One region of the Oenococcus sp. genome, then DNA from elsewhere that is predicted to be linked to it. Evidence: riboswitches for the same ligand, from Rfam matches in the RefSeq annotation. Region 1 holds a riboswitch; the other holds the start of a gene.
The links. Region 1 has a riboswitch for thiamine pyrophosphate ahead of ABF487_RS00630 (ECF transporter S component). Riboswitches for the same ligand answer to the same signal wherever they lie in the genome.
Positions count from the first base shown of each region.

Region 2: another riboswitch for thiamine pyrophosphate. It lies ahead of ABF487_RS02215 (ECF transporter S component); the one in region 1 lies ahead of ABF487_RS00630 (ECF transporter S component).

Region 1 is NZ_JBDNNF010000001.1:124,107-140,208, forward strand. Features, by position in the region: gene ABF487_RS00575 (class C sortase) at 1-405, opposite strand, end outside; gene ABF487_RS00580 (class C sortase) at 402-1,289, opposite strand; gene ABF487_RS00585 (SpaH/EbpB family LPXTG-anchored major pilin) at 1,366-2,886, opposite strand; gene ABF487_RS00590 (pilin N-terminal domain-containing protein) at 2,883-4,046, opposite strand; gene ABF487_RS00595 (SpaA isopeptide-forming pilin-related protein) at 4,043-6,682, opposite strand; gene ABF487_RS00600 (MerR family transcriptional regulator) at 7,029-7,784, shown strand; gene ABF487_RS00605 (hypothetical protein) at 7,813-8,112, opposite strand; partial or broken gene ABF487_RS00610 (hypothetical protein) at 8,401-8,537, opposite strand; gene ABF487_RS00615 (energy-coupling factor transporter transmembrane component T family protein) at 8,979-9,620, opposite strand; gene ABF487_RS00620 (ATP-binding cassette domain-containing protein) at 9,626-11,002, opposite strand; gene ABF487_RS00625 (MTH1187 family thiamine-binding protein) at 10,999-11,298, opposite strand; gene ABF487_RS00630 (ECF transporter S component) at 11,295-11,873, opposite strand; TPP riboswitch at 12,025-12,114, opposite strand; gene ABF487_RS00635 (glycoside hydrolase family 68 protein) at 12,290-15,856, opposite strand.
Region 2 is NZ_JBDNNF010000001.1:437,964-454,065, forward strand. Features, by position in the region: gene mfd (transcription-repair coupling factor) at 1-3,486, opposite strand, end outside; gene pth (aminoacyl-tRNA hydrolase) at 3,486-4,058, opposite strand; gene ABF487_RS02185 (DUF6681 family protein) at 4,097-4,891, opposite strand; gene ABF487_RS02190 (hypothetical protein) at 4,891-5,280, opposite strand; gene ABF487_RS02195 (DUF4097 family beta strand repeat-containing protein) at 5,333-6,460, opposite strand; gene ABF487_RS02200 (PadR family transcriptional regulator) at 6,453-6,803, opposite strand; gene ABF487_RS02205 (RluA family pseudouridine synthase) at 6,876-7,787, opposite strand; gene ABF487_RS02210 (ECF transporter S component) at 7,859-8,464, shown strand; TPP riboswitch at 8,497-8,590, shown strand; gene ABF487_RS02215 (ECF transporter S component) at 8,636-9,253, shown strand; gene ABF487_RS02220 (ATP-binding cassette domain-containing protein) at 9,254-10,525, shown strand; gene ABF487_RS02225 (energy-coupling factor transporter transmembrane component T family protein) at 10,522-11,172, shown strand; gene ABF487_RS02230 (YdcF family protein) at 11,177-12,268, shown strand; gene ABF487_RS02235 (magnesium transporter CorA family protein) at 12,268-13,182, shown strand; gene ABF487_RS02240 (LTA synthase family protein) at 13,207-15,393, opposite strand; gene ABF487_RS02245 (GAF domain-containing protein) at 15,430-15,894, opposite strand; gene ABF487_RS02250 (NAD(P)/FAD-dependent oxidoreductase) at 15,887-16,102, opposite strand, start outside.

The DNA of each region.
Region 1 (16,102 bases):
TGGAAAGGAAGTTCCCTGCAAAACACCCGCGCCGTAGTTTAAGATTTCTGAATTAGTCTCATCAAATAGAGGAATCCGCAGGCGTATCTTGGCAATTTCAACACTGCCGATCAAATGTTTTTTCAAATCAACACGGTGCGCGGTATCAGCCCCGGAAAAGGGGTCGACGCCTGGATGCAGGCCGAATTGCGTAATCTGCGCATTCTTTTTAGCCATGGCCGCTTCTTTTTTACTAATATCAGCAGCCGTCTCTTTTTCCAGCAACCTGATGCGCTGCTGGTCAATAAAATTATTCACAGCACCAACGTAAAAGGGATAAAGGGCAATCAAGGAACCAGCCATAAAGAGCAGGATCAGCCACAACTTGTTTTTGTGTTTTTTACGCGAAGAACGGTCTTTTTTCATGGCTGCTCCTTTGCTTTATCGCGATAAAAGCGGCGAATCTGCCAGTAGACAAAGTAGATAAATAATAATAAGGCTGCCGCAATCAGTGAGAGATAAAAGGTCAGATAGGTCGTCTGAGTGCTGACTGTTTTTTTCTGTGCCCGGTCAAATTGACGCTTATCCAATCCAACATGCCGGCCCGTCACTAACAGACGATGGGTATTAATCATATAGGGTGTGCAGGTGACAAGCGTGACAAGGTCCTGATCCTGTTTGATCTGAACATCTTTTAAATCGTCGGGCCGCACGACTTTGATGTCAAACACCTGATAAGCCAATCTTTTCCCAAGAATCTTCAGGAAAAATTTATCCCCTTTTTTCAGGCGGTCGATATGCGTAAACAACTGCTGGTCAGGCAGGCCATTGTGTCCGAGCAAGACAGCATGGGTACTTGATCCACCCGTCGGATAGGAACTGCCATCAAGTAACGTAATCCCTTTTTCCAGCAGGGTGTCGTTTGTCTTATCAAAAATCGGCAGGCTGAGCGATATTTTTGGAATAAAGATACTACCCAGTGAATGCTGATAATAATATTGGCGGCTTTTATTGGGCACGCGCTTGACAGCCCGACCAAGAATATCTTTAATCGGCGAAATCCCGATCTGTTGATTTTCAAGACTCTTCTGGCGGTTTTCTTTTTGCAGGCGTGTGATTTTAGCGGCCTGGCGATCGGCGTTACGTGAATTTTCCTGAGCAACCTTTTTGATCTGCCCTTGGTAGGCGAAATTAATCACACTGTCGGCGGCAAAAGGATAGAAGAAGACGAGAAATCCGATCAAAAACATCAAAGCAATGAACAGTTTTAACAAGACGTTGAAAGTTTCCGGACGATGTTTTTTCATCATTCCTGCTCCGCTTTCCAGCTAAGAAAAACTCCGGACCTAGAGAAACGGCATCCGAAGTTTTAAACAACTTTTGAAATTAGATTTCTGTTTGGTCTTGACGCTTCTTGTTCCAGAGATAGGCACTTGCCATCAAAATCGAACCGATGACCAGGAAGATCACAATTCCCGAACCGCCGGTAGCAGGCAGTATACCCTTTTGAATATTGACAATCGTGATTGTGTTTCTGTCACCATAGCTGCCCTGAGTCACAGTGAACTTAACAGGAGCGGTCAAAAGCGCATAACCTGTAGGTGCTTTTGTTTCCAACAGCGCATAGCTTTCGCCGGCTGCCAGCTTAGCAGAGTAGGCAAGGCCCTTCAGGCTCAGCATGCCTGCGGCATCAGAGGTATAAACAGTTGCGCCTGCTGCTGCGGCATTCCAAGTGTAGCTGCCGTCAGCAGCTTGTGTTGCGTAGGCAACGATGTCGCCACTGGCATTAACTCTCACGAGCTTGAATTCAGCACCAGCTAATTTAGCGGCACTTTGCTTGTCTTCCTTTATGAACTTAGCACCGCCAGTATAGATAACCGGTCCCGGTGTATCAGTTGTTGTCAAGTCTGTCCCATTTCCGATAGCCAGAGAAGCAGTGTTGTTCAATCCGGTATCGGGTGTTGCGGCATTAGTCAGAACTGCCTGATAAGTAATCATTAATTTCTTACCAGCTTGTGCACGAACAGCTGCACTGCTTGTATCAAAGGTAATCTTGTAGCCCAAGCCTTTGCCGGCTGGCTGATTAGCAGCAACTGTATAATCAGTGCCCTTGACCAAGCCTGCAACAGCAACTGAGGCTGTATTAATATCGATACCAAGATCAGGTGTATCAACAACAGTAAAGGTATCTTTGTCCTTGATGTTCCAGGGAACAGCGACCTGGATTGTATAACCGAAGGTCTGGCCGTAAGCAGCGTTGAAAATCTTGCTGCCATCAGGCAGAGTCACAGTCAAATCCAGTTTGCTTTGATCAGTCAAATCCTTAACGATCGGATCTGCCTTTTCATTTTTTGGATAAACATGAATATTGGTATTAATCTGTGTATCAGAACCGTTAGCGTAGATTGGCATAGCCAATACGATTGGTGCGGCTTTGGCAGTCACGTTCGTTGGTGAATCAGTTTCAAGGAAAAGATAAACTTTATCCTTATTGCCATCTTTTAAAGCGAGATTCATAAACGTGTAGGTGCCGTCAGGTGCTGTGGTAACGCCGCTGGAAAGCATTGTTGCATATGCCGGCGCACCATCCGTCGAAGCTGCCTGAATTTTAGCGATGGCCTGCTGGGCTGTATCGCCGGACCCACGGAATGTCAGATATTGATCGGTAACATCGTAGGCTGTAAAAGTAACGCCTGCGAGCGGCATGCCGCCAAAATCCGTTGTAACTTCACCGGTATTTTGTTTATCAGCCGGTAATTGTCCTTCATCGAAAACCCGCTTGTGCAGTGTCACATTAACTGTACTTGTGTCGGCTGCAAAAGCCTGGGTTGAAGCAACGAAAGATGAAAGTGTCAGCGGAAGCAGCAGAATTAAGCCGGCTATAAATGTCCATAGCTTATTTTTCATTTTTCAAGGTTCCTTTTCTTTTTTTGAAGCCATATGAAACTGGTTGCTAATATTGCCAGCAGTCCGGCTAGAGAAATAAGACCGATTGATTCGCCCGTCTGGGGCAGGAATGGAAAGACCTGGCCGTTGCTGCTTTTAACTGCTTTTTCGTAGTTATAGACTCTTGGTGATGCGTTTTTAAAGACATCGGCGGGAATCTGCCCGGCTACTGTTTTTGCAAGTGCCTGGCCGTTGACCGTGATTGCCGGTATATTGGCCAATGCTGAAGCAGCGGGGATTTCGACTTTGATCTGCGTGGCCGCAGCCGAAATTTCATATCCTGTCAGTGTCTGCAATTCTTCAAAATAATAGCTGCCGGCCGCCAATGTGCTGTTATCCAAAGCTACCAGGCCATTAGACCCGGAAACGATTTTTCTAACAGCAGGATCGGTCAAAGGATGATCGCTTGCCTGCCAGCCGTTTGCATTCGTCAGATAGCTTTTCTTGCCAGCGATCAGCTGATAGAAAGCGAATTTAGCGCCTGCAAGAGGCATCTGCGTATTCGTCCGTGTCCGCCCGTATTTGAAGAAATAAGGAATCCGGTTGACGATGGCGGACTTCGTGTAAAGATGAATCACAGACAGCGGGACATTGCTGTTCATTGCGTAAATTGGCAGACTGAAGGCAATCGGATCCGACCGCTGTTCAAACATCAGCTGGTTAACCGACTGTTCGTTGTTTTGCAATTGCACAATCAGGTAAGCCTGCTGAAGGCCGTTTGTCAGGTTAAATGAGGCAATGCCTTGGGCATCAGTGGTTTTTTCAGCCACTTTGGTCAAGCTATGATCAGCAATATAACTGTTGATGGCCGCTTGATCCATCGTCTTAAATTGGCTTAGGAAAACAGCCGAATCGCCTGAGTAGCTTTTCAATTGGTTACTGATGTCGTAAACGGCAAAAGCCGTATTTGCACCAGCAATCAGCCCATCCGAGCCGGCCCGTTCTAACCCGTCGTTTGCCGTTTGGGCCGGCAGATTATCCCAGCTCAAACGATGATGGAGCATGACAGTCACCTGCCCGCTTTCATCGGCCCGCGCAATCGAGGTCTTGACACCATTGACAGCAAACAAGACACCCATCAGAAGAGACGCAATAAGCAGTGATAATATCTTTTTAATCATGACTTATGCCTCCTCTTAATCCGAAATAGATACAGGCCGCTGGCTGCCAAAGCAGTCAGAATAAAGGAAAGCGAGATAACGGCATATTTTTCCGTTCCAGGTCCGCCCGTTGCCGGGAAGACGTTTTTCACAGTATTTTTAACTGTCAAAGCGATTTTATTATTGCCGTTAGCTTCCAATGAAGAAGTCCAGCCATCACTATTCGTCACTGTGACAGTGCCGTCAGCAGCAATTGTGACTGTAATGGTCTTATTGAAGGGCATATAACCGTTAGGGGCTTGTGTCTCTGTCAGCGTATAGGCGCCAACCGGAAGGCCATTGAAGGTAAACGTTGCTGTTGCACCGCTCTCTTGAGCGTTAATAACCGTACCATTCGCGTCTTTTAACGTGAATTGTGCACCAGTAAGCGACTTGCCAGTCGTCTGGTCGATCTTATTGACCACCAGATTAAAGGCTTTGAGCGCATCATACTTGGCCAGCACAATCACAGGTGCACCGAGAGTAGTCTTCTTAAGGTAGAAATTGTCGACACCCGGCAGCGCCGCAGACGTGATTTCTTGATTACTTGCATTAAAGAATTTTCCTTGATCATCAACACGGAAATTAAAGGCCGTTGTCTCTAAAGCGTAGCCGTCCGGGGCTTTGCTTTCCCGGATTTGATAATAGCCCGGTGTAATTTTCGTATTTGCTGATTGATTGCCGTTAATCGTAATCGGGCTGAAGGATAAATCGACAGTCGTCCAATTACTGTTGTATTTCGTAATCACAAATTGCGATCCTGCCAAAGGAGCTTGGTTGTTGCGGCTGTATTTCTCCGCATTGACGCCGAGTTCGCTGTTCGTGATTGTAAAGACACCGTTATTATTAGCAATATTGGAAACAAATCCTGTCACTGCATCTTCGGACACGACCGTATAAACGAAATTCGCACCTAAATTATTGAACTTAGGCAGATAAACCGTATTCGCGCCGCTTTGCAGCTGTGTGAAGCTTTTTGTCCAATTGTCGGACTGAGCCAAGGACCCTTTAGCTTGCTGCCAAGCTGTCGGTGACGTGGTCGAAGCACGATTGACAGTGAAGGCAACCGCTGATGGTAATGGGCTGGCAGATGTCAGCAGATTCCAAAGCTTGTTGACCTGTATCGAGACGCCCGGTGCTTTTGCCGAAGGTATCGCAAAGTCAACTTGGTTGGTCGGGTTGGCACTGTTAGGGGTTAACAGAGTCCGCCCGTTGGTCTGATACCAATGATCAGGCTGGAAAGCCGCATCTTCAGTATTAATGCGAATCTGATAATGAATCTGAACTTCCTGATTCAAGCCGATATTTAGATTTGTCGCCTGCAGATTGCTGCCTGAAATCACAGCCGTCGGCAAACTCGTAATCACATTGCTGCCGACACTGTTCACTGATAAACCAGTCGGATTGGCATACAAGAACTGGCTGCCAAGCGGGTCGTTAATAGGACCATTACTGATTGTGCTGAAATAGCTCAGTGCTAGTTGCGACTGTTCGTATAAATATTGCTGAATAGCGGCCGGCGTATTGGCAGCTTGATAGTATGGCAAACCTGTTGAATCAGTACTTGCTAAGAGCTTCATTCGTTGTTCAACTTCAGCCTGTGTTAAGTAAGTACCATCGTTAGCTAATTGGATACCTAAAGCATGAATTTCAGCACCAGCCGCCTTTTGAATTCTAGCCTCACCAAGCGTGGCCGCCCAAGTATCAGCAATCGTAATACCACTCGCTGAATAACTACTGTTGAGTCGGGAAGTATTTCCTGGTTGATCCAGTGTCGTCGAAAAGCTTGTACCGTATGCCAGGCCACCGATAATGCTTGCATTCGTGACTTTGTATGAGAAAGTCGGAACGCCATCTGTCATCAGGATCATCATTTTCTTATGATTGGCCGGTAAAGATGCCAGCATAGTACTACCATCACGAATACCCGACTGAGTGAAGGTACCGCCAACAAACGTTGGTGACAAAGCGGTATTGATTGCCGCCGCTTGAGCACTTGTGACTGGCGCAGGATTCACATGTGCACTGGCATAATTATTACCAGGACTAGAATATCCGACTAAACCAACATTGATTTTATCAGCATAACCGGAATTCAATAATGTTGCTAAGAAATCTTTGACACCTTGCCTAGCAGCCGCCGCTTTGGCTGATTCCATACTGCCTGACATATCAACAACCAAAACAATATCCAGTGGATCAACCTGCTGCTGCTCATTACCTTTGACATTCAGATAAACATCATACAGACCAGGTACAGCAGTTTGTTTCGCATACTTCCGGATCGCAAAATCCGGATTATTTGTATTGCTGCCGTACTTGATATAGGAATTAGTCTTATTGGCAGGATCGCCATTCCAAGATGTCACCCCGTCCCAAGCACCAGCTGTACCGCCTTGATGATTAACAACATCCGTCTGTCCAGGGATGCTCCAGCTATTTGCCGGAGCCGGCCGCGTGCCGCTGCTATCGGTCTGATAATTCGGTGCGATATTAGAATAAACAGTCCCGGCAGCCTGTGCAGACCTATTTGCATGCAGTAGACCAGTCATTGGCAGGAAAATAGAAAAAAGCAAAACCAGCAGTGAAAAAATGGTTAAATTTCTTGTTCTTTTCAAGTCATCATTGTTCCTTTCTTCATAACACACGACCAAGAGAACTTATACGCAATTTCCACCATGGCCCAAAATGATCGTGGTTTATGATTGTTTTCCTCTTAAGATGTATACGAAGAAGGACAAAGTGATTTCCCAAAAACCTAGACTGAGAATACCTGTCCGCGTTAAATATACCATAAATTGTAAGCGCTTACAATATGTTTACCACTTGATTCTAATAAAGATTTGTGATAGCGATTCCACATTTTTCACATTTTCGATTATTCCAGAAAGAAAAATAGAACGATCTTGATCTTGACATTGACCTTAGGTCATACTTTAAGCTAATCTTTGTCAAGGAGGCAGCATGTATCAGACCAATGAATTAGCCGAGCTAGCCGGTATCACGCCCAGAGCCGTTCGATATTATGAAAAAGAAGGCTTGCTAAAAGCCAGACGCGAACCCGAAAACAACTACCGGCTGTTTGATGAGCAGCAAGTTGATCGACTCCAGCAGATTCTCTTTTACAGGGAACTCGACTTGCCCATCCAGCAGATTAAAAGAATTCTATCGTATCAACATATTGATCGTTTGCAGATCTTAACAGTACAAAAACAGGCCTTGCAAGCTAAAAGACAAAAGCTGGACGCGTTGATCAGGCTGGCTGATCAGACAATTCTTGACGAGAAAGGACAAAAACATATGACAGACGAAGAAAAATTCACAGCTTTCAAAAGGCAGATGCTGAAAACAAATGAGCAAAAATATGGTGACGAAATCCGAGAAAAGTACGGCAGACAAATCGTCGAAGAAGCCAATGCAAAGATGCTGCACATGACTGCAGCAGATTACGAGCGTTTTCAAAATTTGGAAAAAGATCTATTCAAACAGCTGATCACACTGTTAGCAACTCAGGATCTCAATGGTCCAGAAGCCAAACAGGTTTTTGAAGACCATAAATCTTGGCTGAAAATGACGTGGACTAGCTATTCCCCAGCAACTCACCGCGGCCTAGCAGAGATGTACCTGCAGGATAATCGCTTCCAAAGCTACTACGATGATACAGTCGGTGTCGGCGCCACGGCCCTGCTTTGTAAAATTATCAAAAAATACGCAAAATAAAAACGGGTTTTGCCCGTTTTTTTAATCATCATTTCCTGACAAACAAACTCACAACATGTTGCAAAACCCGGTCCAGATAACAGCCAGGCGTTAAAGGCGTCTCGCCTAACAGCATGCGGTACACAATAATTGCCAGGATCACGAACAGTTCGACTGCAGCCGCAAAAAAGAGTGTAAATAGCACACCATCTAAATAAGACTGTTTAATCTCTTGTTTGACCCGCTTATAATCGCGTGCCCATTTCAAATTCCTCTGTTCTGCCTCGGACAAATACCAAGTGTGAACACCGCCTTGATTCGGCGACTGATAAACTCCCTTTGATGCCATGCTGCTCCTAGTAAAATCAATTTTCAGTTAGAAATTAAGATCATTATATGGTAAAAATATGTTTCCACCATTTACCGAAAAGTGGAACTTAATATAAGCGTTAATTTTATCACGTATTTTGTCATCAATTTTCCTATTATGAAGCAAAAGGAATCGCACTTTAGCCACTTATAAAACCCTTGAATTGTCCATATATGCCGATTCGGTGTTTTTTTATAACTGTTAGATACATCATCGCTTCTTGGAAATTGTTGTCCTAGAATCTTCAAACATGGAAGCAGTTGCCTGCCAATGCTTTTTTTCAAAGATGCCGCTGTCTTTAGCAGCTCATCTTGGCTAATCGCCTGCTTCCAATATTGTTCTGTTGCAAATTTTAACTCTCGATGTGCACCTATCCTGGGAAAACCGATGATAGTAGTTGTCATAAAAACCTCTTTTCAAATATCTACTCATTGACAAAGCAAAACTTCTGGCACTTCCTAATGCGTAATCACACAAACACAACAGATTTCAATCCGGAAACAAAGGTATAAAAAAATCGCTCCTGAAATACAGAAGCGATTAACGCGTTACCATCCTGCTTTACTTGTTTTGTTGCCAAAAACAAGTCTTGCCAACCATCTAAAGCAAAGCGTATGAGCTGCCTCTAATGGCGTGCCCGGTAACGAGGGCCATTCCGTCTGGTGTTTTCCGTAAACGGTTCGCACCAGCCAATCACCGGCCATGTTCATCTCTCCCCGCACGTTGGCTTGCATCAAACGCCAACTTTCTCTGCTTTGGTTCAAAACTACTCTCCGGATCAAGTCGTTTGAAATCTATGACTCCCAAGATAACACAAAATTCCTAATTGTCAAACTAATCAAAAATTACAAAAATACCACAGCAAGTTGCATGACGACCAGTAGTACACTCGCAATCACGATATCTCTTTTTTTGATCACAACTTTTTTAAAGTGAGTCCGCGGCGCATTCTCAGTGAAGCCATGAGAAATCATGGCCGTCGACAGACGGGACGACCAGCGCATGGAAATCAGAATAGATTTAAAAAATAATTGCGGTGAATAGGGCGCCATTTTGACGCCGCGCATCATAGCAGCAACGCGAATTACTTTAATTTCCTGTTTGACGCGAGAAACAAAGGACAGTGCGCCGCGCAAACCGTAAATAAACACAGTCGGAAGATGAAAATTTTGTTCCAAAGAATCCAACAGCCAGTCCATATGTGTCGTAAATGAGAAAGCGGCACCCAGATAAACATAAGCTAGGATACGTGTCATCATGACCCAAGCCATCTCCCTGCTGCCAAAAGTATTAAAGGATGTCCAGGCGCCGAGCATGGGAATGATCGGCAAAAAGATCAGCAGCAAATAACGGTGCCAGCTTAGTCTGGAGGCCAACAAGTAAATTATGGTACATCCAGCAACGACTAAATTAACGCGATAATCCAAAATCACCGTGATTTCCAGACTGACAATCAGAATTAAAATAAATTTGATACTCGGGTTCATGGCATTCATGATAAACGCTCCTGATAATGCAAAGTCTGATTCTCTAGTCGCAGATAAAAATCGACTACCGGCAGCAATTGATCCAATTGGTGACTAATGATCACAAAACGCTGACGCTTGCGATCGGCAATTTCACGTAAAATGGCGGCCACCTGCCTAACAGATTGAAAATCCAATCCAGCCAAAGGTTCATCGAGCAATAAGACCGGTGTTTCCATAATCAGCATCACAAGCAATTGCAATTTTTTCTTTTGGCCGCCAGACAGTTGATAGACAATGTGATCACCGAGGCCTGACATATTCAAACGCTGCAAGTAGGCCGCGACCGCTTCTGGCTGCCAATTCTCTGGATGACGCGTTTGCTGCAAACTTAATGCTAATTCCTCATCAACAGTCATTCGCAAATACTGTTTCTCAGAATTTTGAAAAACAAGTGCGACTTCCTCCAAATAAGAAGGAACCTTTAATTTAGAAATATCCCGATCTAAGTAGGTGATTTCCCCCTCGTAATCTTTCAACCGCGTTAGGGCGTTAAACAAAGTTGACTTGCCAGTTCCATTATCCCCAGTCAAAAGTGTAATACCGGCCGCCGCTAAAAGCAGATGCTGAATTGAGAAAAGTTTTCTGTCCCCGACCGAGACCTTTAAATCATCACAAACAAATGCGCCCCTTGTTGGAACTGCGAAATCAAAAACCTGTTTAGTCGGCAAACGTTTCTTAAAATCACTTTCGCTGATCGCCTGAATCGTTTGGTCAGCCATCAGCCAAACTTGATTGGCTAGGTCCTCATAACCGGATAAATCATGATCGACAACAATAATGGTCGTGCCGTCTGCTTGCAGCTGCTTGACTTTTTTTAGTAAATAACGTCTGGACGGCTGATCGATATTAGCGAAGGGTTCGTCTAAAAGCAAGACTTTACTCTGCATAGCCACAATGACAGCTAAGGCAACTTTTTGTTTTTCGCCGCCAGACAGTGTATTTATTTTTAAATTAGACAGTTGGTTAATCCCGACAAAGTCAATCGCTCTCTGTGCTTCTGCTTGAATTCGTTCTTGAGGAACCTGCAAATTTTCCAGCGTAAAGACCAGTTCATCAAAGGGTGTTGGCATAGCAAATTGTGTATTCGGATCTTGAAAGAGCATACCAACATGACGAGCGCGCTGATTGGCCGGCAGATTATCGACGATCGTATTATCGGCAATCACCTCACCTTTCAACTGCGGATAAAAGCCTGCCAAAACACGCAAGAACGTCGACTTTCCAATACCAGAAGCGCCAATCAACAAGTTAAAACTAGCATCCTGAAACGAAATACTGAGATCATTAATAATTTTTTTATTGCCATAAGAAAGAGTCACATGGCTTAAGCTGGTCGTCATTTATCCCGATATTTATCCGTTTTCTTGGCAATCGTGAGTACATCTGATTTTGTTGCCATGTTAATTTTGCTATAAACCATGACCGGTACATCTGTAATTTGAGCAGCAACTTTGGGCAACTCTTTTAAAATAGCCATCAACTGGTCGTAGTCGCCTTCCAAGGTAGATTCAAACGGCCCGACCTGATAATTAACACCACTTTTATCAATATAAGCAATCACGTAATCGACAATCCGAATGACGTCGTCCCGATCTGCCGTGATGGGCAATACTTGCACTGCAATACTAGAAATCATTTAACAATCTCCGATTTATCGTTTGAAAGAATGCCCGATTTTGCAATTAGTTTCTCCGTGAAATACACAATCACACCCGAAAAAATGGCAGCTGAAATCAGACGCGTGATAAACAGACCAATCAAAAGTCCTAATGCGTATTGTGAGTAACCGTTTCTCAATAAATCCCAAATAAATGTGACAAGCGTAACAGTCACAACCGACAAAGATAGGCTCATCTTATCCCAGCGGCGGTAACCAAAGGCGGCAAAGCCAATTTCCGTCCCAAAACCCTGAATAGCGCCAGCGACGATATCCATAATGCCCCACTGTGAACCAAAAACCATTTCAACGATTCCAGCCAGTGTTTCCCCAAGAATAGAAGCACCAGGACGACGTAAGATATAACCCGCCATTGGTCCAGCCATCAGCCAAGGGCCAATGGTGGCATCATTGGCAAATGGACTGAGTCCCATCGGTGTTAGCACGGCTGCGAGGCCGTTATAAGCAAATGCCCATACCCAAAAAATAAAACCAAAAAAAATACTGATCAAAGCCAGAAAAATGAAATCACGCAAGGACCATTTTGTATGCATAAGATACCCTCCAAAAAAAATTTTTTAAACATCGCCATGCAGGACTTACCATCAAAAAAGCCAGTCTCTGTAAGAAGACTGGCTTGAAAAGTATCTATTACGACCGAATATTTATGTGATCAGAACAACGAGCACACGATAATAAAGCGGTAAATCTCTCAAGTAATCTCCCTACGCTAGTGCAAACTAGATCAGGTTATGTGGGTGTAATCTCAGCCTTCAGGCACCCCAGATTTTGATGTTTTGGTTATTTGCGATCAAATAACAATCTAAAGTTTATCATAGCTAATTCCAGCAAGCAAACGCAATTACTGATGATGATCGCATACCTTTTTCCAAATACATAATTTTCTATTTTTTGAACAAACTGAGTCTCTTGGAATCACAGCATCTTCATAACCTAATGCCGACAGTTCTTAAGCCAAGGCACGGCGGTCAACCCAAAAGATTTGATTAGTACCAGTAACTCGCACTTGTGCATATTCATATAATCGCGGCTTCGTTCTGCTGCCGCGATTGGTCTCGACAACCGCTAGCACAGTCACAGTGCGATTTTGCAAATTCAAACTGCTTAACGATGCTGTTGGCAGAACCGTATCATCACTCGTCAAAGCCGGACCATCGGTATAAACCATATCCTGCCGTCCCCAAGGTTCAATGATCCGAGCTGAACTGGCAAAGTTAGTGATTGTCCGCCTTGTGGCATAAGGCTGTACATTCAAAGAACGAGCGTCGACCCAAAAAGTCTGAGAACCATTCGTAACCTGTACATAGGTGTAGCGAAGATTATTGCTTGCGCGCGTCGTCGTGACACTCTGAAGAATCCGAACCGACTGATTACGATAATTATCGATTGAACCATTGCCGTCCAGAGTAGCAGTGCTGGTCAATGCCGGCCCTGCGTTATAGATTGAGTCAGTGCGGCGGCCAGGATCGATAACCGCATAATGGCCAGTTGATGCAGTTGGCGCAGATTGGCTGTCAAAAACCGAAACAGATCGTGTGTCAATCCAATATTCGTTGATACCAGCACCATTTTGAATATTCTGATCATGAACGCGCAAATAAATATAATGCTGACCGTTAGCCCGAACTGTATCCACAGACTCAAGCACAGTGACAAGATGATGATTGACGGAATTAGATACCGCAAAATAATGTTGCGCGCCAGGTGTCGATAAGGCTGCAGCATCCTCGTAAAGGCCATCGTGACGAATGCCCGCCGCAATATAGGCCTGGTAATTCAATCCATATGAACTGTGAACAACAAGGGAAAACGGTGCAAAGTTCAATGCACGTACATCGACCCAATAAGACTGATTGCCATCGCTAACATAGGCGTACTGATAATCTCGATTATTAGTCTTTCTGTGAGTTGTTTCGATTTGCAGAACATACACATTATGCCCATTGAAGTCAGAGGCCCGCCCGTTACCACCAGCAGCAGAGGTCTCCACGCTTGTGTTTGCTGGGCCAAGAAGATAAATACCATCATAAGGACGGCTGGCAACGGTTGCCCACTGATTTCTCGGTTGACTCAAAATAACCGAATCATATTCATTAGCAGCCACACCTCGCTGGTCGATCCAGAATATCAAATTGTTCTTATCGACGTCCCGAACCCTCAAAAATGTGTAATAGCCGCCATTAGAACGGACTGTTAATACTTGCTCTAGTACTTGAACACGGTCTCCTTGAAAATGCGAAGAATGATATTCAGCAGAAGGTACATTCGTATCAGCGGAAGTAAGCGCAGGCCCATTTAAAAAGATACCTTCATCGCGGCCGGACAAATTCCTGATTGTGCCGGTATAATTTGTCGCATTAGAAGACACAATTGCAGCTTCATAATGATCGACTGTGGCCAAAAGAGCACCAATGGCTTTAGCCGAGGCACTTTCAGCAATCGCTCCTTGAGCCATGACAGAACCCGGAATCACACTGGTCTGATCCCCGTTAATAGCGATTTCAAAAGAAGGGCCGAAGGTGGCATAATTATTGGCCCCGGCCGCGAAATTACGATTCGTCATATAAGTGGTAATAATCACACGATTACTGTTGGGCACTTTGATCGCAAAATAAGAATAATTGAAAGTCTTACTATTGCCAGGTTGCGAACTTGATACGACTAAGCCGTTGCCATTCAAAGGACGGTATTGACCGTTAATCGTATCCGAAACAAAGCCTAGCATCATCACATTATCTCCGTTGTCAGAGTTATTAATCGAGGAACGCCCGATCCTTGTCGAGGTAAACAAGTAATACTTGCCATTTAGGTAAACCATCGATGGGCGCTCTAACTCTTCTGAAGCCAAAGTTGCTGTAATTATCGGTGCCATAACCGTGACGCTATTGTCATCGTTCAGCTTAATCAAACCAATCACGGAATTGGCAACTTTAGCAATATTGATACTGCCACTATTAGAAGCTAGCAAAGAATATTGCTGATTGACAGCATCTTGAGAATCCGATGAATAGGAAGATAAATTATTCAAATCTTGAAGATGGTCTGATGTGTTAATAGGTGCCGAACCTTCAAAAGCCAAGTAACGGTCGACGCCGCCATTTGCATTGGCAACGAAAATGATATGCGGGTCACGCAGAGCCGTATCCATTAACGGCTGGCCATTTTTCGTTGCCTGGACCTTACCGTTGTAAGCTTGTTCATTGGTCATATATTGCTGGCCGTCAGCATCAAAAATAATATGATCATCCAAAACTTTCGTGTAGAGGCTATCATCGGGATTCGCATATAACCCAAGCTGCGCCGTCGCTAAATGCGAATAATTATCAGCAATTTCGACAGAGGTGTAATAAAGCTGAATCGTATTATCCGCATTCAAGATAGCCGAACCCGACCATTGCTGAGATTCAATCGGATATTGTTGATGAAAATCCAAACGATCATCTTTGATAGCTGGATTAGAAGCAGCATAAACATGTGCCTGAGGGGTATCGGGGTTATACCCCCACTGGTAATTCTCTTGCACCACATCATTTTGAAAAATTGCGCCGGTTGTTTGCCATTGATCAATCGCAGCTGATGACAAATCGGTGCTTTTTTGATCATCGTTTTTATAAAAAAGATACAAATGCCCGTCAGACCAATTAGCGCCAACACCAGCCATGGCAATCACCACTTGATATGTATGCTGACCGATCGTAATTGTTTGAATCGAGCCATCGGTTGGATTCTGCACTGGCCATGAATCCCAGACATCCAATTGCGTTGGTTGATGATTGACACGACCGCTTGCAGGATCCGGACTAGTATCGACCGTAACTGCGGCTGGTAGATTTTGGATTTTTGTGGGATCGACTGCTGGGTAGGAATAATTAGGATTCTGCCAGTTTGCGGACTGGTTCATACTGTTCAAATCAGAGATGGTCAGATTTGGCGTTCCTTGATGAGTATCCCAATGATCGTTGTTTAACGCGTTGATCTGGCTATCAGTCAAAACATTAATTGATGCATCCAAAAACCCTGAATAAAATACACCATTATCATTTAATTTTGTATAGTGGGCATGAAAATATTGTGAACGAGCCTCTTGGACATCGGTATGAGTCAACCCATCGCGGCTATTATTTGTATTTGTCGAAATAGGCGCAGTAGGAGTTTCAGGCTGTTGTGCATTGGCCGCTGGCTGAGATGTCGTTCCTTCATTGGTTGTCGATGATTGGCCAACAGCATTTTGTGAACCTGCATCGGCTGTGCTGCTATCGGTCTCAGGACTTGTTGTCACTGGATTATTATTAGTAGGCTGTGTGTCCGTAGTCGAAGACTGATCGGCTGTCTTTGCTGCAGGATCTGGATTGGCTGGCTGTTGAGAAACCTGCTCAGCTGTCGTCTGTCCTTGCGGTGTCTGTGCTGCATCAGCCGAAGCCGAAAGTTGAGGAGCGACGACGGCAACAGCCGCGATAACAGCACCAACCACCCAATTTTTACCAGATTTATAAAGTTTCTTTCTTAAAATTTGCACGCTGTGCCCCAAACTTTACCAAATATTCTCAAAACATTAACAGAGCGAAGCGGAAGAACATCTTTATCTTTGCCTATCTCAGAAAATACTCAACAAACATCATTTCATTAGTAAATCAGTTGTTAATTTTAGCATAAACCTCTATTCTTGTACTAAGCCATTTAGTTTGAAAACGCATACATTATATTTTTAAATGGTGAATCACCAGCAGGTCAATGCCTGACTGAAACGAATCGGACAGCTGTA
Region 2 (16,102 bases), 310 kb from region 1:
ATCTTTGTTTAAAATGACGGTTAATTCTAATTGATCATCGATGGCTTTGACGCGAACCTTATAAGGCAGGTCCTGCAAGGTTTTAAAAACAGTCTCGCCAGCAAGTGCTCGGCTGGCTTTTTTGCTGAACAATATCCGGACTTGAGTCCCGTCGCCACGCAAATTAACAACATTAGCCAAATCAGCGGCATTTTTCAAACGCGCCAGCGCAAACAGATTTTCAACCTGTTGAGGAATTGCGCCAAAACGATCGATCAAATCCTGACGGACTTCGTCAAACTGTGCCTGGTTCTGAGACTTTCGGATCCGCTGGTACATCTCGATTTTCTGAGATGAATCACCCACATAGTCCTCAGGCAGCAGAGCCTCAATGTCCAAAACAATTTCAGCATTAGTCTGTATGGCTTTTTTGTGTTTGCCTTGCCTGGCTGCTACGGCCTCTTGCAGCATCTGCTGGTATAGTTCATAACCAACAGAATCGATAAAGCCGTGCTGCTGTTTGCCCAATAAATCACCGGCACCACGAATTGACAGATCGCGCATGGCCAATTTAAAGCCGGATCCTAGCTCCGTGAAATCACGAATGGCTTCCAGGCGTTTTTGAGCATCTTCAGTCGGTTGGCGATCAGGCGGAAAAGTGAAATATGCATAGGCTAGACGGTTAGAACGACCGATTCGGCCGCGTAATTGGTAAAGCTGCGACAAACCAAAACGCTGTGAATTCTCGACAATCAACGTGTTGACATTCGGAATATCAACACCTGTCTCGATGATCGTAGTCGTGACCAGCACATCATAGACGCCGTTTAAAAAGTCCATCAAAACATTTTCTAACTGGGTTTCGTTCATCTGACCATGAATATAGCCAACATTGGCATCAGGCACCAGACGTTGTACTTCACCAACAGTCCGTTCAATGTCCTGAACACGGTTATGCAGGAAAAAGACCTGTCCACCGCGTCCAATCTCTTTTTCCATCGCATCAGCAACGACTGGCCAATTACTTTCCAAAACATAAGTCTGAATCGGAAAACGGTTAGCTGGTGGTGTCTCTAGGACTGATAAATCACGTGCGCCGACAAGCGCCATATTTAAAGTACGCGGGATCGGTGTCGCTGTGAGCGTGAGGACATCGATACTGGCACGCAGCTGTTTGATCTTCTCTTTGTGTTTGACGCCAAAACGCTGCTCTTCATCAATAATCAGCAGGCCCAAATCATCAAAAACCACATCCTTGGACAAAAGACGATGAGTCCCGATAACCAGATCAATTTGGTGGTCTTTGATCTTTTTAATAGCCGCTTTGTTCTGTGCCGGCGTATTAAAGCGGGACAAAACAGCAATCCTGACATCCGGAAAATCGGAAAAACGTTCCAAGGCCGTTTCGTAATGCTGTTGGGAAAGGATAGTAGTCGGCGTCAAAAATGCAACCTGTTTGTGATCATGAATCGCTTTAAATGCAGCACGCAGGGCGACCTCAGTCTTCCCAAAACCAACATCCCCGACCAGCAGGCGGTCCATCGGCTTGGCTGACTCCATATCGCTTTTGATCTCTTTAATCGAACGCAGCTGGTCAACAGTCTCTGGGTAGGCAAAATCATTATCGAATTTGTCCTGTGCTTGATCATCAGCAGAGAAGGCAAAACCGCTTTCGGCTTCGCGCTTGGCGTATAAAGCAATCAAGTCATCAGCAATATCTTCGACTTTGGTGGCCACCTTGTGTTTTGTTTTGGCCCAGTCGGTTGAATTCAAAGAATTGATTTTAACTTTGCCCTGATCGCCGCCAATGTATTTCTGAACTAGGTTCAGGTGTGTTATCGGTACGAAAATCTTGGCGTTTTGTGCATAAGCCAGTGTCAAATAATCTTGTTTGCCGCCATTGGCTTCCAGTGTGGTTAAACCTTCATAGCGTCCGATACCATGATTAACATGTACTACATAATCGCCAACCTTGAGTTGGTTATAACTGGTAATTCTTTCGGCATTAGAAAAAGTTGCATGCCGCGGAATTCGCTTTTTGACTTTGGCGAACAATTCCGCTTCGGTTAGAACAACCAATTTCTGATCCGGCAATTCAAAACCGCGTGATAAAGCACTAACTTGTAATTGGGCCGTACCGGGCAATACCTCATCAGTGATAGCAAAATTCATATCAAAATCGTGCAAAGTCCGCTGCAAGGACAACAACCGTTCATGAGAAGCAGCAGCCAAGACCACGGTGAATTCTCGCTTACGATAAGAATCAACATCAGCTTTTAGGGCCGGCATCTGGCCAAAATACTGCTGCATCGGTCGGGTCAATAGAGTTTGTTTGGCAGTAAAAGCCAGGCCAACCAACCCACGGGTTAAATTACTCAAGAAAATTTTCGGATTGTGAAAACGCTGCAGTTTACCGGTAATATTCTGCTGTGATTTCTTCAAAAGATTAGTTGCATCAAGCTTGATTTTTAAATCAGGTAGGAGCCGAAACTCTTTTAAAGCATCAGTCATCCATTGCGCATCTTTTTCCTCTTGAAGTTTGGCCTGTTCATTAATTCTGGCGAAATCATCAATGAACAGCAGGTCGTCTTGCTTAGCATACTCTAAAAGCGAGTGTGTTAAAAAGAACTCAGCAAAAGGTAAAAGACCGCGATCAAAGCCGCTTTCCCTAGAACGAGCCAGTAGAGGGTCAAAAAAACTTGTAATTTTCTTCTTTTCGATCCCCTTCAGAGAATCACGGTAGGCAATAAAAGCATTTTGCAGTGTTTGCAAATCTGTGGAAAAATCAGCTTGTGACAGAAGGAAGTCCGAAACTGGAAACACAAAAACATGCTGGATTTTGTCCAAAGATTTTTGTGAATCGGCATCAAAAGTCCGCATAGACTCAAGCTCTTCATCGAAGAAATCCAAGCGTACAGGGCTATCCATATTGATCGGATAGATATCAACAATCTCGCCTCTGACCGCAAATTCACCAGGACTCGCAGCCAATGCTTCTTTGCGATACCCCATCTCGATCAATCTGCCGGCCAAATCCGCCTGCACATAGGTGTCCGATTTTTTAAGATCCAAAACAGCAGACCGAAAAACTGCCGGATCTGGATAACGACGCGTCAAGGCAGCTAAAGGCGCAACAATCATGGCTGGAGTGTTAGACTGCATGGCTCGCAAGGCCAAAACGCGACTCAAATCTGCATCGCGCGACGCAATCGCTGTTTCCGTCGCCAAGGATTCTTCTGCTTGAATTTCAAAGACATTATCCTGGCCGACGAGAGCTTCCAGGTCACCGCTAAGCCGATCAGCACGGAATTGCGTGTCTGTGATAATTAAGCTGTTTTTTTCCTGTTTTTCAGCTTTTAAACGCACAAAAACCCCAGCGGCTAACGCGGCCTTGGGGGTATCGTCAATGCCTGAAATAAGTTGCGCCGTATCCGGGCTGCTTTGGTTCAGGACTATACTTTCAGTCAAAGGCAAACGACTGATAAAATCTGTCAATGCGCTCATCATTAATTATTGTAACGATTCGTAATTGTATTCAGTGCAATGCCCTTAATAAAATCCTCTGACGCTAAAACGGCCTGGTCAATCTGGGGCTGAACCAAGTCCATTTGCGGTTTTGTGAAATCACCCAACACATGATTAATGACAGCCTGTGCAGCATGAGCGGGCCTCCCTGTGCCGATACGGATTCGGACAAATTTCTGACTCCCAATAGCTGATTCGATTGATTTCAAACCATTGTGTCCGCCTGATGCACCGCTTTTTTTGATACGCAGCTGACCATAATCCCGATCAATATCGTCAACAAAAACGATTAAATCATCTAGCCCGGCGTCAAAATAATGCATCACGGCCTCTACGGCCAGACCAGAATCATTCATCATCGTTGTCGGTTTAACCAGATATACTTTTTCAGATGCCACAACAGCCGTTGCGATAAATGCGTGCAGATTTTGTTTCAAAGAAAAGGTTGTATTGAGTCGCTGTGCGAGTTCGTCCACCGCCATAAAACCGACGTTATGCCGATTATGTGCGTATTTTGCACCAATATTTCCCAATCCTACGATAACTTTCATCATTTATTTATGTGACCCATCCCTTCTCAAAAACGGTTTTCTTAAATTTCTCTTTTTTTATAAGCGACTTCAGCCGTGATGTAATTTGCTAACGACACAGCCACAATTTTACTATGGGTCGGATCTAACTGGCGTCCCTGTCCGCCATGGATTACCACCGAGGCTAGCGATAACTGATAACCCTGTAATGCAGTCATTGCATCACTTAGTCCAACCTTAACGATTACACCAATCGGGCGAGCAGAAAACTGATTCATGCCGCCATAGATCAATAAACCGCTGGGCACGTATTTTAAATCAAAATACGGCAGCAGCGTACCCGGATAATTAGCCGATATTGTTTCATGCGCCAGCAGATACCTCTTTATTTGCGAGCGGGAAAAATGACCATAATTCTGTTCAATCAATTTGGCCTGCAGCATTCGCTGATAGAGATTGGATAAGTTTTCTTGTTCTTCTAAACTTGACACAATCACCGTACCCAGCACTTGATCACGTCGATAAAGGCCATTGGCCGGTACAGTTTTCAAGGCAGCTTCTTCTTCAGCTTTATCGCCACCCAAAAAGTGGTCAATCAAAGGCGAGATATCCCATTTAACTGTTTTGTCTGTAAAATAATAAATCATATTCAGCACAGAAAAATACAGCAAGACGACAAAAGCTAATAGGAAAACAATCCCCCAAATCTGACGATTGATGATTAAACGCACACCAACATAAAGGAGGTAAAAGTTAGCGATAAAACCGACGATTGAATAAATACGCCCTCTAGCCTGATTGCGAACACTAAAAAAACCAAGCCATTGATTAATTAAAGCCAGTAAACCAATTCCCATTATTTACCTCCTGCCGGCGGTGTGACAGCTGATGAACTAGTAGTGCTGCTGGCAGCTGGTGCTTTATCAACAGATTGCGAGCTTTCAGACGTACTGCTAGAAGAGCCGCTTGTTTCTGAAGGCGTTTTTTGTGAAGAACTGCTGCTGGACGCTGTGTCTGGCACAGATGAAGAACTGCTGGAAGACAAGTCAGAAGATGACTGCCGATCCGGTCTGGATGAACTCACAGCTGAACTCGTTGACGAACTTTGGCTGGGCGTATAGTTTGTTGGTGCACCACCCTCAGCTGTATGAGTTGTCACATTAGTCACAACATTAACCGCTGATAAAGCAATGATAATCGACACAATAGCCGGGGGTGTTAAAAAAGGCGGAACTCGTTTAGTCATTGATTAAATTATAAGGCGGCTGCAGTTAAACATAAATTAAGTTAAAAAAATTCTAATCAATCACGATTGTGCCCGAAGACACGCGACTGAGCAAGCGATAACTTTTAGCTTCGCCGACAGTACCTAATTTAGCAGAGGATGACTCGATATCATAATCCACTGGTGCGTCAAAAGCATCCTTCAAACGAACTGTACCGGTTTTAGCCGATAACTTGAAAGCAAATTCGTCTTGGCTAGGCAAAACAGCTCTAATCATGCCTGACAACGCGGTCAATTTTAAATCACCGGTTACCTTTTTAAAATCAGCACGCACAACCCCCGACGATAGATTGACACTACCGGCACCGGTTATTTTATTCAGGCGTACCGTGCCCGAGGTGGCTTTAATATCATATTTTGCCGTAACATTGTTCAAACGCAGCGTGCCTGATGAAAAATCTGATCCGAAATAATCGGCCAAGCTATCCGAAACAGATAGGCTGCCGGAATGAAAAGAACAGCCGCTTTCTGAAAAGACTGAATTTGAAATCTTCAAGCTGCCGGAATGAAAGGTGAAATTAGCGGCTGCGTGATTTTTAATCCCCTTTACCAGCATGCTGCCGGATCCAAAGTCGCTATTCAATGTACCTTTATAGCTGTTTGGCAATTCAATCAGCAATTTAGGCAGACGCGTCGTAGAAATAAAAACACCAATACTAATCGAGAATTTTTTTTCTGGTAAATGAATATTTAGATCACCGTTTTGGCTGCTGACTTGAACGATCGGATCATCAGCAGTCTGCGGATTTTTATACTGAGTCAGTTTCAATTTGTCTGAATCTGTCGAGATAATTTTTACAGCATCTGAATGGAATTTGAGATTGATTTTTTCAATCTCGTCTAAGGCAAACTCATCTTCGTAGACAACTTCGCTATCCTGTTGACTGAGGAAATGAAAATTGAATTTAAAAGTCCCGTTTCCTTTTTTTTCACCAATTTGATCGATCACTTTTGTCAGATCGCCCATTTGCAAAAATGCTTTGTCAACAGCTTCCTCATCGCTGAGGTGTTCTTTCTGCTGCAAATCTTTGGCACTTTCTTTGACATCATCGAAAATCTCGTCATGCAAATCATCTAAATCAGCAGTTTTTTCATAGCCTGAAAATAGTCTTGTCAGCTTTTTGTTAATTAAGTCATCCATTCTTCTTCTCCTGCAGCAGCGCATCAACAATTTCTTTTGAAAATTCCCAGTCGGTACGGGATCGATTGAGCTCTTTTTTGCCGCTTTCGGTCAAACTGTAGTATTTGCGGCGCCCGCCTTGATTTTCATCGTCATTGCCGTAGTAGCTTTTCACAAATCCTTGAGCTGATAAACGGCGAAAAACGGTATACAAAGTGGCTTCGTTGAGTTCGTAACGATCATCAGTGATCTGTTTGATCTGTTTGGAAATCTGATAACCATAGGAATCTTCAAACTCTAAAACACTTAATACAATCGCACCTGTCAGTCCGCGAATCATATCTTTCGATATTTCTTGAGCCATTGATCCTCCTCATCCTTCATGTATTAATTTACAGCATATTACTATGTGTGTCAAGGTAATGTGTTTAAAAAATTACCTCAAATATAGCTGTCTGGGAAAATCCGCCGGCAGCGGTGAGGTCACACGCCGCAGCTGCTGATAATCAGTAAATAAATCCGGCAATTCAATACTGGCCGAATGCAGCAGCAGGCGTGGATAATCCGGTCCGCCGTATAGTCGATCACCAATTAACGGGTGGCCGATAGCAGCCAGATGAACTCGGATCTGATGCGTCCGTCCGGTTGCCAGCTGAATACGCAGTAAAGTGTTTTGATAGACAACATGCATTTTGACCCAACGCGTCAGTGCCGGCTGTCCCGATGGATCAACAATACGGACATACGGATTTTTCGGATCCTGGGCAATTGGCAACGTAATAGTGCTGTTTGGCTCAGATAAATGGCCAGATACCCAGGCTAAATAGGTTCTTTTAATGATTTTTTTGGCAATCAGCTGATTCAAAACGGCAGCAGCCAGTGGATTTTTAGCAATCAAAACCAAGCCTGAAGTATCAGTATCGATGCGGTGAACCACATAGGCAGAGGCCGGTAGGCCGTGCGATCGACGGCCGGCTAAGGCAGCTTGAACAAAATTCAATAAGGTATCAGTCTCATTGGGTGAGTGCGGATGCATTTTCATTCCAGCTGGTTTATCAACGATGATGCAATCATCGTTTTCATAAACGATTGAAATCTGCTGCAGATTGTTGGACGGATATACCTGCTGTTTCTCTGAAAAATCATCAGCAGATAATTTAAAACTCAGCTTATCGCAAGCTGCCAATAAAGCTGCTGTCGAAACAGGCTGGCCATTTAAGAAAAGCCGTTTATCCTGCCGCAGCAATCCGCGGACATGCTTGGGGATCAAGAGCAGAGCCAGATACTCTTTGACACTTTTGTTAACAAAATGTTGTGAGATGACAAAATTAAATTGGTAGAATTGCACTATGTTAAAATTTTAGCGCTTCCAGATTTGTGCAGGCGCTTTTTAACATTTAAAGGGATAACGAGGTGCAGATGAAGAGTAAAAATTGGAAAATCAGAGATGTCATTTTAGCAGCATTAGTCGGTGTGGTATTCGGTGCCGTTTATTTTGCCTCAGGCCAGCCATATAACTTGTTTATCAGTATCCTAACGCCTATAGCAACTTTTTTGACCGGCCACTCACTGGCGAGCTCTTTATCGACCTCATTGGTAGCAGCTCAAGTCACAACAGCAGCAACAGTTGGCCTGTTTATGATGGCGGGTCCGATTGCAGCTTTAATTATTAAAAAACCAGGTGTTGCTTTCTTGTCTAATTTGATCGCTTCGGCCGTCGAGATGGTCATCGGGTCGTCTTGGGGAATTACAACTCTGCTATGGGGCATCGAACAAGGTGCTGGCATTGAAATCGGTTTTGCCAGTGTCCGCTATCGGCGGCCAATGGCTGGTCTGTGGCTATCTACAATTACCGGCAGTATTGTTAGTTTTGCTTACCACTACTTTGAGCGTTCTTATTACAAATTCGATGTTAATTATGTGCTGATTTTGTTTGTCATTTGGTTTTTGTCGATCTTTGTTTTTGCGGGCCTGATTAATCTATTAATCTTCAGTCTTTTAAAAAGAACCAAACTTGTGCAATAAACTTATGCTAGAATCAATTTAAAAGAGCTGAATACTTCTATCTGGGGTGCTTGCCTATAGCAAGCTGAGAATTACCCATTGAACCTGTAGGTTAGTACCTGCGTAGGGAGATAACAAAAAGAGTCGTTATCTTTCGGCTCTTTTTGTTATTCTTTGGAGGAATTTTATTTTATGACAGCACACACATCAACAAAAAATTGGCGGATCAGGGATGTCATTTTAATCGGTCTGATCGGTGTGATTTTCGGCATTCTGTTTTTTGCTTTCGGTATCCCTTGGAATACCATGGTCAGCTTGAGCGGTCCTTTGGTCAGCTTGGTCTCTGATCAATCACTTGCACAAACCATCGGGGCTTCGCAAATTTCTGAGCAGGTTGCCACAGCAGCGACAATCGGCCTTTGGGTCATGGCCGGCCCGATTGCCGGTATGATTATCAAAAAACCAGGTGCATCCTTGCTTGGAGAAACCTTAGCCGCCACAGTAGAAATGGCGGTTGGATCAGCTTGGGGCATTTCCGATATTCTCAGCGGCCTCATACAAGGGGCGGGTACAGAAGCAGGTTTTGCCCTGACAGGTTATAAACGTCCTTTTGCCGGATTGTGGCTTTCCACATTGACATCAACAGTTATCACTTTCGGATTTACCTATTTTCAGAATTCGTATAACCGTTTTCCTATCAGCTATACTTTGTCACTTTTTGTCATTTCTTACCTATCGATTTTGATTTTCGCCGGTATTGTGGTCTATCTGATCTACACCATTCTAAAGAAAGCTAAACTGATTAAATAAGTGTCGATAATTGATTTTAAAAATCAAAATATTGAAATTGATGGGCAGACGATTTTGCAAAACATCAACTTGAGTATTAACGCGGGTGACTTTATTTTACTTTCTGGGGCTTCAGGCTCCGGCAAGACAACTTTTATTAATGAACTCGTGGCAAAATATGATAAAACTGCAGCACGTGTTTTTCAAAGCCCTGGCCAGCAGTTTACAATGGAAACACCCTTTTACGAACTGGTCTTTTTGTTGGAAAATCTGCAATATCCAGCCGATCAGATTGAAAACAAAATTAATCAGATCCTGACGGAGTTTCACCTAGAAAACAAAAAAAACCAACTGGTCGATACCTTATCAGGCGGCGAACAGCAGCGGCTGGCTTTGGCAGAAGCCGTCAATCTAGGTACTCAACTCGTTATTTTAGATGAACCTTTTGCCAGTATCGATCGGCAGAGTATCCGGTTTCTGCTTGCCAAAGTGCAGGAATTGCAGCGGCGGGGTCGGACAATTGTGATAGCTGATCACAATCCTTTAATTTACGACGGACTCGCACAGCGCATTTTTCTATTTGATAAGCACACAATTACATCCTTACCAAAAACGGATTTCCGTCAATTCTATGATTCTTTTAAAAGACAGAATCACTTCCATCTAAAAAGTGATTTTCAGTCGGATAGGATTAAAATTGATCGGCTCTCCATCTCTTTTCCCGATCAAATCATTTTTGATCAAGCTTCTGCATTGATACCTGACAAAAGCAGTGTTTTAATTGTTGGTGAAAACGGTACCGGCAAATCGACCTTGTTAAAAGCCATTTCAGGTCTGCAAAAATTTAGCGGCAAAATTACTAGCCGCGGAAAAATTTCACTGGCCTTTCAAAATCCTAGCGACAGTTTTTTAAAAATCACGGTTCAAGAAGAACTGTCCTTAAGCCAGCACAAAAGTTTCCATGAAGCAATGGCTCCCGCCGCCATAGAAGATTGGCTGACGCGTTTATCTTTAAAGGATCGCCTGGATGCTTCAGTTTACACATTATCCGGTGGGGAAAAGAAAAAACTGCAACTTCTGTTGCTTGTGATTCAATCTCCCGACACCATTCTCTTGGATGAGCCTTTTGCCGGACTAGATCAAAAATCTGTCCTTGATTTGATTGCGTTGTTAAAAACTTCAGCGGCTACGAAAATTTTTATTAGTCATCAATTGTTCGCCATGGATCAAATTATTGACCATGCTTATCAAATTCAAGATCACAAACTCATCAGATTGGCGGAATTATCATGAGAGCGTCCTTAAAATTCCTTCTTGTTCTTGCACTTGCAATTGAGCTGGCCTTTGTGAGGTCCTTATGGCTGAACCTAGCCATCACGGCATGTGCCTTAATCTACGTTATTTATAAGAAAATTTCTTTTAAAAGAATTCTTTGGTTAATTATTGTCGGTATTCTCCCTTTTGTCGGGGGCTGGTTTATGTATTACACCATGAGCCCAGACCATTCAAAAACCTTTGCTTGGATTATGGCGACGCGTGTGTACGCCTATATTTTTCTCGGTAGTGTGCTAGCCTTCAGCCAGTCGATGACCGCTTTAATGCGTGGTTTTGAACAAGACTTGCATGTCAATCCGACTTTTGTTTATGGAATTTTAGGGGCCTTGAATTTCTTGCCAAAAATGACCCGTCAAATTAAGATCATTCGTGCATCTGCCAAAATGCGTGGTGTGCGTTTAACTGTCTTTTCCCCGCAGTTATATGTAAAAGCCATTTATAATTCATTTGTCTGGTCAAACAATCTCAGTCAGGCTATGTATGCCCACGGTTTTTTGGAAGGGAAGAAACGCAGCCATTATCATCATGAATCAATTCATGCGAAAGAAATTTACCTATTTATTCTGATTCTTGTCCTAAGTATTTTAATTGCATTGATAAAATGAACTTGTGTTCAAACAGTTGCAAACAATTCTTTTAAGTAGCGGCATTAATCCTGTCATACCGCTAGGGTTGGCGCTGATTTTTCTGCTCTTAGCAGTTTTTGTCTCGCACCTCAATCGCTATTCTCTCAAGTGCGGCTGGTTTTTAAACTTATCCCTTTATTCTCTGCTGGTTTTTTTCCTGTTGGCCTCGGCTGATCGGGGGTTGCTGGCCTTTACTGTCGTTTCAATTGCTATCGGCATACTCGCAGCTGCCATTATCGGCCTAGCCCTCTATTCCGCACTAACGCTGGTTGCTTGGAGCTTTAGGCTATCAGCCAACAAGAAATACCGCTCACGATATCATTTCGCGACCGATTTGGTTATTTTCATTTTTACAGTCATCTGTATACTGCTAATCATGGATTTTTTCCAGATCAAACTGCCAGCTGCTTGGGCAGCGTTGCTTGCCTTTGCCCCGCTATTTACGATTTATTTAGCTTTTGTATTCGCTAATTTTCTAACACAGACATTTTTAATTAATTGGCAGGGCCATCGTGCCGCCAGGCAAGCTGGCAGCTATGATTATGTGATTATCTTGGGAGCTGGATTAATCAACGGCAAGCAAATTTCTGCCAGTTTGGCCCAACGCATCAAAACAGTCATCTTTTTTGCACAAAATCACGGACAAGCAATAATTCTTGCTTCTGGCGGAAAAGGCAGCGATGAAAAACTCAGTGAGGCGGCGGCCATCGGCCAGGAACTACTCAAGGCTGGTTACCCGGAAAATAAAATTCGTTACGAAAATTCATCCACGAACACACGTGAAAACTTTAAAAATTCCCTGCAGCTCATTAGCCAAGAACATCATAATAGTGAATCGCTACAGCTGGCCTTTGTTAGTAACTCTTATCATTTGACCAGGGCCGCATACCTTGCCAAAAAACAAAAGATCAAAATCACGGCCATTCCGGCAAAAACGCCTAAAAATTATATCGCTTCCGGATGGTTTCGAGAATTTGCTGCCATGCTGTTGATAAAAAAACGTCAACAGATGGTCGTGCTATTATTGTTCTTGTTTGCCAGTTTATTTTTGGCGATGTTAATCTGGTTTTTCTAATGCTGAAAACACATCAAATAAATACAAAACTGATTTGGTACGAGGTGCAAGATCCCAGCCAAGCAGAACAGGATCAATTAATCAAACTGGGCGTGACCCGTGAGATGCTTTTTTATGCCTTGGATCCAAATGAATCGGCCCGTACTGAAATCGATTCGGTTAGCGGAAATTCACTGATTGTCTTTGATATTATCACACCAAATTCCCGCTTGGCTGCCACAGAGCCAGTTGGCATGCTGATTGATAAAAAAGGCAATTTTTATACCATTGCTCGTTCGACAACGACCAGAATTTCTGAAAAACTGTTTGCTACAGCCAGGGAAAATTATCCCGACAAAAGCCATTTGACAGCAATAGATATCTTTTTAAATACCAGTTCAGTTTTAATTGCAGAATACATCAGCACAATTACAACCGTGAACCGGCGGCGGAACGTCATTCAATCTAATCTCAGACAAAAAATTCAATCTGGTGCCATTTCATCTTTAATGGAATTGGAAACACAAATGATTTATATGCTGGATTCTTTGAGAACTGATCGGACAGCCATTTCACGACTGCAAGCCTATTTGGGCGGTCAGGTAGATGATCGGCAAAAAGAATACTTTGCCGATGTACTTGTCGAGAACACGCAAGCTGTTGACATGGCAAATCAAGCAGCTGAAGTGATTGGCGCTATTTCAGGTGCCTATACCAATTTGAACAATCAGCGTTTGGACAAGTCATTAAGAATTTTGACAATGCTGCAAGCATTAATGGCTGTACCGACAATTGTGACAGGCTTTTACGGGATGAATATGAAACTGCCCTTTACGAATATGCCCTATTCTTGGCTGCTGACTTTTGCAATTACAGGACTATTAATCATTGTCGAAATCTATATTTTAATCAAAGCACATTTTTTCGACCGCTAAAAAAGACGTCTTACGGCGTCTTTTTTATTTCGTCCGTCCTGCCGAATCATCAGGATTGTGATACTGGATTCGAGCCCAATTAGAAGGCTTAAAATATTGTTCTGGTGCATCAGTCTTATAGAGGCTAGCTGTGGTTTTATCATTATTTTTCGACCAAAGAGAAGTGGACTTTTTGCCTAAAATACGATTTTGCCTATTCAATTGCTGGCGTGTGTTGCGGATACCATAGTCATATCTTTTAGGATCAACATCTGTAAAACCTTGAGGGTGATAAAAACGCATCAAATCTTTATAGGTTAATTGGTCTGACAAAGACAGTTCGTCGCTGACTTGGTCTTGCCATTTTTTCACTTGGTTAGCAAGTTTTGGTAACATGGTTTTTTCGTCAATCGGCTGTCCACTGGCATTGTCCCATAATTTTCCGCCAGTATAAGTATATTTGGGTGTCACAAAATCCTGATCACGAAAGGCCACTAACTGTTGATGCTGCTTGCTAAGCAGATCCTGGCCAAATTGGAGATAACGTTTGTTGGATATTCCCAATAAATGTTCCAAAGTTGGTAAGGCATCTATCTCACCACCGTAGGTTGGATCGATGTGCCCGACTTTACTGCCCGGAATATCAATCATATAAGGTACACGCTGCAATTGCGCGTCGTCGTTTGCTGTCCAGGTTGCTGGATCGCGGCCGAAAACAGTGGCTAAGGTTTTATTTTCCGAATTTGAAATGCCGTAATGGTCACCGTACAAAACAATGATGGATTTTTTCAAAAGGCCGGCTTTGTCCAAATAAGCATAAAATTCTTTGATAGATTGATCCAAATAATGGTTCGTTAAAAAGTAATTATCAATAATCGGATCGCCGGTCGCGGTTGTCTGGAATTTAGGGTCTTGATCAATTTTATCGAGTTGAAACGGATAATGGTTAGTCACAGTCAGGTATTTAACGTAAAAGGGCTGCTGCATTTTTTCCAGATACGGAACGGAATCCTTAAAAAGGAGCTTATCTTTCAGACCCCAGCCCTCCGATTTATACCCGCTAACATCGAAATAAGAGGCGTCAAGAAAATGCTGATAGCCTAGTGATTTATAAACGACATTCCGGTTCCAAAAAGAAGCAACGTTTCCATGAAAAACGGCTGTTGAATAGCCCCTGCGCTGATTGATGATAGCTGGCATAGCCTGAAAGGTATTGGTTGCATATTTGTTAAATAGTGATCCCGTCGGCAGGCCGAATGTCGATGTTTCTAACATATTTTCCGCGTCTGAAGTTTTCCCTTGTCCTACCTGGTGGAAAAAATTGGAAAAAGCGATTGTATCTTTGCCGTGGTAAAGGGAATTCAAAAAAGGCGTGACTTCCTGACCATTAATTTTCAAGTCGATTGCAAACTGCTGAAAGGATTCCAAATGGATATAAATAACGTTGCGTCCTTTGGCAATTCCGAAATATTTCTTGTTCGGTTTGGCGTAATGTGATCGAATAAATTGTTTAATTGGATTTAAATCGCTTGGTTTAGCAGAATTTCTCAGGGTATTGATCTGCACAGTATTAATCGCGTCTTGTACCGTGTAAAAATTGATTCCCATGTATTTCACAAAATATGTATCATCAAAACCACGTGTCAGCAATTGTGGACGCGAGCAGTCAGCTAAAAATAAATTAAAACATAAAGCCAAAAAACCTAAAGACAAAGCTAGAAAAGAGTGTTGCTTGCTCACTGATTTTTCCTGCATCCTAACTCGTCTCAATAGCAGCAAAACGATGATAACGATCAGGTCCAGCCAGTAAAATGGATCCTGAAAATGCATGAGAGACAAAGATGCGCTCCCAAGGCCTTGGTTCACTTTGGAATAGCCCAGCATCACATTAACTGATACAAAACTAGTCATTTCTCGATAGTAAATACAGTTAATATACAAAAGGAGCGTCAGCAGTGCGTCAACGCTCAAAGCCGTGATATAGAAAGGCAGTTTGTGCTTAATGAATGAAACAAGTGAAAAGATAATGATCATCGTGGCCAGAGGATTAATGATCATAATAAAAAATTGGAAAGGATCAGCCGCACCAAGACCGGCAAAATCTGAAAAGTAGGCTAATAACGTTTTTGCCCAAAAAAATAAGGTCAGCAGCCATAGGAAGGCAGCGCGACTACGATTAGGATTGAAACGATTAATAATATGGCCGGCAAAAATTTTGAGAGCTGAAGTCATTGTTTATCATTATAACGCCGAACAAAAAGACGGGTATTAAATGTGGGCAATCAAAGTTGCTGAAAAGTCATTTAAATCCATCTTAATTTGCTCATCAAAACGGTTGATTGTTGTCGAATCAATGTCCATCACACCGATTTTTTGGCCATCAGCTTTTGTCAGCGGCAAGACAATTTCGGCATTTGAGGCTGGATCACATGCAATATGTCCGGCAAACTGATGAACGTTCGGTACAATGATAATCTGTTGTTTGGCGAATGCGGTCCCTACAACGCCCTTTCCTTGGGCAATCCGTGGCGTGGCCGGCAAGCCTTGAAAGGGACCTAGGACTAAATCGCCATCCTCCTTAGAAAACAGATAAAAACCGGCCCAGTTAATGTCCTCGACAAATTGGAATAATACAGCTGCCGCATTGGCCAAATTGGCCGTCGTATCCTTTTCGTCTTCGTAAGCGGCCAAAAATACTTTGCTTAAAGTTGTATCAGCTTTTAATTCAGTCATGAAATTCTCCTAGATTCAAACTTGTGGAATGGGCTGGGCCGCCGCGTTCGGGATCAAAATAATTGACAGCCGAGTTGACAGCTGTTGGTACTTCGCCAAAACCGCTGGCGATAATATCCGCTTTTCCGGCATAACTGCTGGCATCCCCGACCGCAAAAATGCCTGGAATTGAGGTCATTTGTGTGGGATCAGTCACAAAACCATTGTT